DNA from 4 places in the Paenibacillus sp. 11B genome. Region 1 is predicted to be linked to each of the others. Evidence: riboswitches for the same ligand, from Rfam matches in the RefSeq annotation. Region 1 holds a riboswitch; each other region holds the start of a gene.
What was found. Region 1 has a riboswitch for thiamine pyrophosphate ahead of Q0V21_RS29750 (ABC transporter substrate-binding protein). Riboswitches for the same ligand answer to the same signal wherever they lie in the genome.
Positions count from the first base shown of each region.

Region 1 (2,202 bases):
CTTACGGATCTGAATATCGACAGACTGCATACGTATTCTGGGACAGGCCATGAGATCATGGCACTGGATGTGACGGATGCCAAAGCTTGTCAGCAAGCTTGTGAAGGTATGGAAGTGGTTGTACATCTGGCGGGAGCCCCCTCCCCGTATGCCGGCTTCTATGAATCCTTATTGGACATCAATATCAAAGGTACATTTAATGTATTCCGTGCGGCCAAGGATCAAGGCGTACGAAGAGTCATCCTGGCAAGCAGTGCACAGACGATCGAAGGGTATCCCATTGATGCCCAGATCTATCCGGACATGCCAACACGCCCACGGAATTTGTACGGGGTTAGTAAATGTTTTGGTGAATCGCTCGCCTCCTATTTTGCTTATACCGAGGGGTTACAAAGTGTTGCAATACGTATTGGGGCATATGATGATTTCCAACCGGATGGGCCGCCGCTGGAGGCTCGTGATATGAGCGCGTATATTAGTCCGGCTGACTTGTGTGATCTGGTGTTCAAATCGATTATAGCTACAGATCTGGAGCCCTTTACCATACTGCATGGGATCTCGAATAATCGGTTTAAACGCTTGAATCTGGAAACCACGCAGAAACAGGTGGGGTATGACCCGAAATCCGATGCTTTTGCACTCAGCCAGATTTCCTTATATGATTCGCCACGATTCGTCCCTCCATCCAGTTCCTGACTGGACATGCAACGGCCTCTGGCCTATAATTACACCTAGTAATGCCCGTAACTTCATAGTTTCCCAGGGGAGTCGGAATAGGCCGGCTGAGAGTGTATCCCACCAAGATACTGACCCTTAGACCTGATCTGGATCATGCCAGCGTAGGAATCGGAGTATATCGAATTGGCCCAGCCCAGCCTCTTTGCTGAGTGCCACATCTCTAACGCCTGCACGCGTCCCGGATTAACGGGGCGCTTTTTTAATGTTCTTTTTATAGCCAGAGAGCTAAAAAAAGTGACGTCATCCGGATCATAGCTGGTATAAATCTGTCGATTTATGCAAGAAGCTTGGATATGAAGCCAAGGAGCACCCCGCGCCACTGGCCGGACAATATGAAGGAGAGAAATGAAGATGAGATGGCGTAAAATGATGGGATTGCTGCTCTTGTGTGTGCTGCTGGTAACTGTGGCCGCATGCGGCAGCAAAGAAGCTGCACCTTCAGGAGAGAACAGCGGAAGCAACACCGAAAACAGCAGTGAGGGTGACAATGCAGCCCTCAAGGATATTAAAGTGGTACTGGACTGGACACCAAATACGAATCATACCGGCCTGTATGCGGCCGTAGATCAAGGTTTTTATAAAACTGAAGGCTTAAATGTGGAGATTGTTCAGCCAGGTACCGGAGGCGCGGATACCATGGTTGCTTCGAACGAAGTGCCTTTTGGCGTAAGTTATCAGGAGAGTGTGACCCAGGCCCGCACACAGGGCGTACCGCTCGTGTCCATCGCTGCAGTTATTCAGCATAATACATCCGGATTTGCTGCTCCGGTAGATCGGAACATCAAGTCTCCCAAAGATTTCGAAGGCAAAACCTATGGTGGCTGGGGCTCCCCGGTAGAAGAAGCCGTAATGCAGTCCATTATGGAAGGCGAAGGTGCGGATGTATCCAAAGTGAAAAATATTAACATGGGCGATGCAGACTTTTTCACAGCTGTGAAACGCGATATCGATTTTGCCTGGATTTTCTACGCGTGGACGGGCATTGAAGCCGAACTTCGCGGCGAGCCGATCGACATGCTGTATGTGAAGGATTATTCCGAAGCCCTGGATTACTACACACCTGTGCTTGTGACGAATGAACAGACGATTCAGAATGATCCCGAGCTGGTTAAAGCGTTCTTGAAAGCGACTTCCGAAGGATATCAATACGCGATTGAACATCCCGAAGAAGCTGCCAACATTCTGATCAAGGCCGTACCGGATCTGGACAAGGATCTTGTACTCGCGAGCCAGAAATGGCTGAGTCCAAAATATCAGGATGACGCACCACGCTGGGGTGAGCAGAAGCAGGAAGTATGGCAGAACTACACGGATTGGATGTTTAGCAAAAAACTGCTCGATGAGCAGGTAGATGTGTCCAAAGCGTATACAAACGAGTTCTTACCCCAATAAAAATTGTTTAAGTTTAACTTTTTTTACACCAGAACGAAGAGTGCAGAACCCATCTGAAGAAGCGAAGCGGTC
Region 1 covers NZ_JAUKNS010000009.1:172,129-174,330, forward strand. The annotation lists gene Q0V21_RS29745 (NAD-dependent epimerase/dehydratase family protein) at 1-696, shown strand, start outside; TPP riboswitch at 752-864, shown strand; gene Q0V21_RS29750 (ABC transporter substrate-binding protein) at 1,090-2,130, shown strand.

Region 2 (2,202 bases), on a different contig from region 1:
GGAAGACCGTGAAGATCTGATGAATGGACCGGAATGGCCGGTATTTATCGATCCCAAAGTATATTTGGCACAGATGAAAGACATTCTGGAATATGGCTACGCAACAAGTTATGAGGAACGTGAACCGGGAGCTGCGGCAGTATCTGTCCCCATCCTGGATCGGAAAGGCAACATCGCTGCTGCCTTGTCGGTATCCGGGCCTGTTAGTCGCCTTTCCCAGGAGACGTTGCATGAATACGCACCTGTGCTGAAGGAGGCTGCTACACAGATGGGACTCATGTTATCCTGATTTTATTTTCTGAATATAAAGGTTGTTTTTATGATTCGGTTGCGCTACTCTGTAATGGACGGCCTAACGGGGCCAGCATAATTGAATATGCATTTGCGGCTTAAATGCTGCAACTTGTTAACGTTACTGGGGGAGTCCGAATTGTCCGGACTGAGACGGAATCGCATGAGATTCCGGACCCTTTGCACCTGATCTGGATCATACCAGCGTAGGGAAGTAATCGGCGATACGACCACGAACACCACATGATGTGACCTATGGATGGGCTCCGCTATGGAGCCTTTATAAGGTGCGTTATTGGTGATGGACATAAGCCGGTTCCCTTGGGAACCGGCTTTTTTTATATAGTAAACAGGCGGAAGAAGCTGCCAGAACTGCTTTTGGGCAAAGTACCGGGGAGCATCTGCCAAGCTTCTGGGATAGAGTTCATTTGCATTCACTGCCTACGTATTACTAAATGTGATGTCCCTGCTTTCTGTCGTATGGTCGCTCTTTCTTTATCTATGTTGTGGATGATTCGGGACAAGTGCGCAAGCATTTTAATCCAGACGATCACCAATGAGGAGGAGACAAGAGCGATGAGTAAAGGGAACAGAACGATGGGACAGGACGAGCAGGATCAGCAGTTGGCAAAAGAAAAAGGGGCGACCGGACGGGTTCAGCCCTTCCCGGGCAGCCGCAAAGTTTACATTTATGGCTCTCGACCGGACATTGCTGTACCGGAGCGTGAAATTGCCCTTCATGACACGAATACTCCCCAAGGAGTGGAGCATAACGAACCGCTGCGTGTCTATGATACGAGCGGGCCGATGACCGATCCCGGATTTCATGCCGATATCCGCGCAGGTCTGCCAGCGCTGCGTACGCGATGGATTACGGAGCGTGAAGATGTTGAAGCTTACCGGGGACGGACGGTAAAGCCGGAAGATAACGGTCTGAAGCCAGGATGGAAGCGAGCTGGAGCCGAGGAGTATCCAGGGTTGCGTGGTCAACCCTTGCGAGGAATAGCTGGGCGCAGCGTGACCCAGATGCATTATGCACGACAGGGAATCATCACGCCGGAGATGGAGTTCGCAGCCATTCGTGAAGGCGTGGAGCCGGAGTTTGTTCGACAGGAGCTGGCGAGTGGCAGGGCGATCCTTCCGTCGAACATCAATCACCCGGAGAGTGAGCCGATGCTGATCGGGCGTCATTTTCATGTGAAGATTAATGCGAACATCGGAAACTCTGCCGTATCGTCCTCTATCGAGGAAGAGGTGGAGAAGATGACTTGGGCGGTACGCTGGGGGTCAGATACGGTGATGGATCTTTCCACAGGCAAGGACATTCATACGACTCGGGAATGGATCATCCGCAATTCTCCGGTACCGATCGGAACGGTGCCGCTCTATCAGGCGCTGGAGAAGGTCAATGGTGAAGCCGAAGCACTGACCTGGGAGTTGTATCGTGACACGCTCATTGAGCAGGCAGAGCAGGGCGTGGATTACTTTACGATCCATGCAGGCGTGCTGCTGCGTTATATCCCGATGACCGCCAAGCGCATGACAGGCATTGTGTCACGGGGCGGGTCCATCATGGCAGCATGGTGCCTTGCGCATCATCAGGAGAATTTTCTGTATACCCATTTTGAAGAAATCTGCGAGATTATGAAAAGGTATGACGTGGCGTTCTCTCTTGGAGACGGGCTGCGCCCAGGAAGCATCTACGATGCTAATGACGAAGCCCAGATGGCGGAACTGGCTACGCTTGGTGAACTGACACAAATCGCCTGGAAGCATGATGTGCAGGTGATGATCGAAGGTCCGGGACATGTGCCGATGCACAAGATCAAGGAGAATGTCGATCTGCAAATGGAGATTTGCAAGGAAGCGCCGTTCTATACTTTGGGACCGCTGACGACCGATATTGCACCG
Region 2 covers NZ_JAUKNS010000011.1:8,127-10,328, reverse strand. The annotation lists gene Q0V21_RS31355 (IclR family transcriptional regulator) at 1-289, shown strand, start outside; TPP riboswitch at 408-521, shown strand; gene thiC (phosphomethylpyrimidine synthase ThiC) at 889-2,202, shown strand, end outside.
Region 2: linked by a shared signal. The riboswitch ahead of thiC (phosphomethylpyrimidine synthase ThiC) and the one ahead of Q0V21_RS29750 (ABC transporter substrate-binding protein) in region 1 are both predicted to bind thiamine pyrophosphate.

Region 3 (2,202 bases), on a different contig from region 1:
GGCATTTGTGAAGTTATCCTGTGTCAGATTCCAGAGACGGAAAGAAATAATAACATTGTGCTTCACTGCTTCCCGGACAAAAGACAACACATTGCCCAGATAGCCCTCACGATCTGTCGAACCTTCGTGTCCATCAAAGCTGTGCAAAGAAAAGTTCATCTGACGCAGCGCCGGTTTGCCGAGCAACTTGTGTTGGGTCTTGGGCAGCAGTGTACCATTCGTCGTAATGTTAACCTTGAACCCCTTCTCATGCGCGGAATCGAGTAACAAATCAATTTTGGGATGAAGCAGCGGCTCACCTTTGACATGTAAATAAATATGCTTGGTATGGGGTTTGATCTGATCCAATATATTGTTGAAGACTTCAGGGTCAATGAAATTTTTGGCACGTTTGGTCTGCGGGCAGAAGCTGCATGCCAGATTACATATACTTGTGATCTCAATATATACTTTCTTGAACGTTTTCAACTCGGGGTCCCCATTCTGCTCAGGAGGGAGAACAGTCCCACCCTCATTTATGATCCGGCCCATATGTGCCACCACTATTATATCGGGTTAGAGAGCCAAGGTAAATCGACCCGCATGTTAATTTTCTTTTCCTCCCTTCCCGGGCGTCTTCTTACTTGTACATCTGAGCAGTTGCCCTTCTGATCGAAGAGCTTAATTCGCTGTTCATTCAAACGGTTAGAATCTTGGGTTACTTTCCTAACTCACATTCCTCGCACTTCTTTTAGGACGCCCTCTTTACATTCCACTTGCATGTGATATATGCTGAACACACAACTGCATATCTTGAACATTGCACTAGGGGAGCCTTGCGGCTGAGACGAATCGAACGATTCGGACCCTTTGAACCTGATCTGGATTATACCAGCGGAGGGAAGTGGAGCGGCCTATCCGTAAGCGGATTTTTTCATGTTAATGATGAAATTTAATATGAATTGAACGTATAGACCCACTCATTTCTCTGGAAATGGGTGGGTCTTTTTCGCGTTCTGCGGCAGATCAGAAGGTGTAATTAAAGATCCCGCAGTTTGAAGTTTGAATCAGAAGGGGGAACGGGACGAGATGGATAACGACATAACCATTCACAACATGAGCTTTGCTTTCCCGAAAAAAAGGGATTCCCCCGTGCTCTCCAATGTGTCGATGCGTGTAGCGGAAGGCGAATTCGTCTCCCTCATCGGTTCCAGCGGCTCCGGTAAAAGCACTCTCTTCAAGCTGCTGGCAGGCTTGCTTGAGCCAACCCACGGAACCATCGAAATTCCGTGGGTTCGCGAAGGAGAGCGGCTTGGACGCGTGGCCTACATGCCGCAAAAGGACCTCCTGTTATCTTGGCGAACCGTCATGGAGAATTGCATGCTCCCCTCCGAACTTGCTTCAGGGCGGCAGGACAAGGCAAAGACGCAGGCGGACATCCTGGCTGGCCTCGACAGATTTGGCTTATCCGGCTACGCGCATGCGTATCCGTACGAACTGTCCGGCGGCATGCGGCAGCGAGTCGCAATGCTGCGCACCCTGCTTACAGGCGGCCAGCTGATGCTGCTGGATGAACCATTCGGTGCACTCGATGCCCTGACCAAACGGGAGATGCATCGCTGGCTGCTAGAACTCTGGGGAAGTTTGGGCAAAACCGTGTTGTTCATCACGCATGATATTGAAGAAGCCTTGCTGCTCAGTGATCGAATTATCCTGTTAACTCCAGGGGGACAAAGCCAACAGCTGCAGGATATAACGGTACCTTTGCCGCGTCCAAGACATTCAGACATGATCTATGAACCGGCTCTCGTTCAGATGAGACGACTACTGGAGGAACAATTGCATGCGAAACGGTAACTGGAGATGCAGCATGAAGGATAGTGTAAAGCGTTGGCTTGCCCGTTATGGTCTGTTTCTCTTGCTCATGCTGTTACTGCTCGTCATCTGGGAGTGGATTGTGAATATGGGATGGGTGCCCTCCTTCATCATTCCAGCCCCTACGGCAATTGCCAGTTCGCTATATGAGCATCGCCGACTCCTGTTGGCTACACATTTACCTGCTACCTTGATGGAGGTTGTCGTTGGTTTTGGCTTGTCCATTGGTGCCGGAATTGCACTTGCGACAGGCATGCATATGAACCGATCCATTGAAAAGGCGTTATATCCCTTCATCGTAATTAGTCAGACGATTCCACTAATCGCTTTGTCCCCCGTCTTTATCCT
Region 3 covers NZ_JAUKNS010000005.1:243,168-245,369, forward strand. The annotation lists gene Q0V21_RS23190 (radical SAM/SPASM domain-containing protein) at 1-468, opposite strand, end outside; TPP riboswitch at 797-899, shown strand; gene Q0V21_RS23195 (ABC transporter ATP-binding protein) at 1,069-1,836, shown strand; gene Q0V21_RS23200 (ABC transporter permease) at 1,850-2,202, shown strand, end outside.
Region 3: linked by a shared signal. The riboswitch ahead of Q0V21_RS23195 (ABC transporter ATP-binding protein) and the one ahead of Q0V21_RS29750 (ABC transporter substrate-binding protein) in region 1 are both predicted to bind thiamine pyrophosphate.

Region 4 (2,202 bases), on a different contig from region 1:
GTGTAGGTAAATCAACACTGCTCAAGACCATTTTGGGGAAAATTCCACCCCTCAGTGGTAAGACTTTCTTGGGTGATTATCTGGAAACCGCTTATTTCGAACAGGAAGTACGTGCAGGTAATATTACCCCGATCGAAGATGTTTGGAATGAATTCTCTCATCTGACACAGAATGAAGTCCGGGGCCATCTTGCACGTTGTGGATTGAAAAATGAGCATATCACCCGTCCGCTTAACGCGCTTAGTGGTGGAGAGCAAGCGAAGGTTCGTTTGTGTAAGCTTCTGATGCGTGAAAGCAACTGGATTTTGTTCGATGAGCCTACGAACCATTTGGATGTGACGGCCAAAGCAGAGCTGAAACGTGCCCTGCAAGAATTCAAGGGTACCGTGCTGCTTGTATCCCATGAACCTGAATTTTATGAAGGCTGGGTAACCAAAACGTGGGATGTTGAGGCGTGGTCCGAGAAACAATAGTTACTTCATACCAGACGAGCTATTTCGATAACTAGATTGTCTTCAGCAATGGATAAAGAACGTAATAAATGGAAAATGTACGGTGACAAAAAAAGATGTCTATGGTAACATAGGCTACAGCTTCATATGAACACTAGGGGGGCCGCACGATGCGGCTGAGATGGAAGAATGCGATTCCGGACCCTTTGCACCTGATCTGGATCATACCAGCGTAGGGAAGTGGCGCGTTTCAGCTAATGACAAAGGGCGTTATCGTTGACTTTGCGATATTGCCTGCAAGATGAATCATGCGGTTTCTAGGTATACTACGTTGCGACTATGGATGGTTTTTATAGTTGGTTATACGTTATGTATAGAGTAATTGCATGCGACAGTCATTCAGTTGATCATGAATTTTAAATTCGTGGCCACTCCTCTACGGGAGTGGCTTTTTTTGTTGTTTTATACCAGCTTAAAGCACGCAAGAGGAGGGCGAACAGGACGGCAATCTTCCATGAACATGTAGGAGCACAATCATTTGAACTGCATGTCATTTCGCTAGGTAAGGGAGACATGTACTCTTTTCTAGATACGGCTAAGAAAGTATGGCGATGGATCGATTATATCCACATTCGGGAAAAAAAGCTGACCCTAGAGCAGCAGATGTATTGGGCGCAAAGTCTAAAAACACAAGGTGTTCCATCTAAACGAATCGTTATGAACGGCTTAGATCAGCTGGCTCAACATGCGTGGTTGGGTGGTGTGCATTGGGGTCAAGCAGCTATTGAAGGCTATGATCTGGCTGAGTTAAATCGACTGAACCGGCTTCGTGTAGGCGTGTCAGTTCATTCTCTGAAAGAAGCAAAAGTTGCAGAAGAACGTGGAGCCGATTATCTCTTTTACGGGCATGTATACGAATCCGATAGTAAACCGAATTGCGAACCTAGAGGTCTTATTGCGTTGGCTGAAGTATGCTCCAATGTTTCGATTCCAGTGATTGCGATTGGCGGGATTAGACCGGAGAATATCAGGGCTATTCGTACTGCGGGTGCCAAAGGTGCTGCGGTAATCTCAACCATTTGGATGAACAGCAAGCCGGAGCTGGCTGCCGCTTCATTGCGGCAGGCAATCAGGGATTCAGAGAACGCCGAACCAAGGAGATGAGAACATGAGAGAGGAAGCAAGAAGCCAGAGCAGGAATCGTTCGGGTTATCATCCAGGAACAGTATTCAGGAGTAAAGGTGGAACAGAGATTCGAGGCAAGCTTCATGCGGAAACGATTATTGTTGGTGGAGGAGTTATTGGTAGTGCCATTGCATGTGAACTCGCCACCCGCGGTCACGACGTTCTTCTGGTTGAGCGTGCAAGAATAGGCGGGGGAACTTCCTGTGCAGCTGCCGGGATGCTTGCTGCGGACAGTGAGGAATTCACTCATGCTGTGATGGCGAAGCTTGCGCGGCAGAGCAGAGCATTACTTCACGAGCAGAAGGAGCGAATCCATTCACTTAGCGGAGTGGAAATGGGTTTGCAACAGCATGGATTTATTACTCCTTTTCGTTCATACAGTGAGGTCAGCAGCTACAAGAATAAACGATCGTCTTCCTTTTCTACAGAACATATTTGGTGGGATCGAGTGGCTGTCCAACAAGAAGCATCATGGTTAAACAGGGATACGTATGGCGCATATTACAGACCTTCCGAGAGCGAGGTTCTTCCTGTCAATCTAACGCAGGCTTATGTCAGATCGGCT
Region 4 covers NZ_JAUKNS010000001.1:446,641-448,842, reverse strand. The annotation lists gene Q0V21_RS01980 (ABC-F family ATP-binding cassette domain-containing protein) at 1-473, shown strand, start outside; TPP riboswitch at 599-708, shown strand; gene Q0V21_RS01975 (thiamine phosphate synthase) at 1,026-1,616, shown strand; gene thiO (glycine oxidase ThiO) at 1,621-2,202, shown strand, end outside.
Region 4: linked by a shared signal. The riboswitch ahead of Q0V21_RS01975 (thiamine phosphate synthase) and the one ahead of Q0V21_RS29750 (ABC transporter substrate-binding protein) in region 1 are both predicted to bind thiamine pyrophosphate.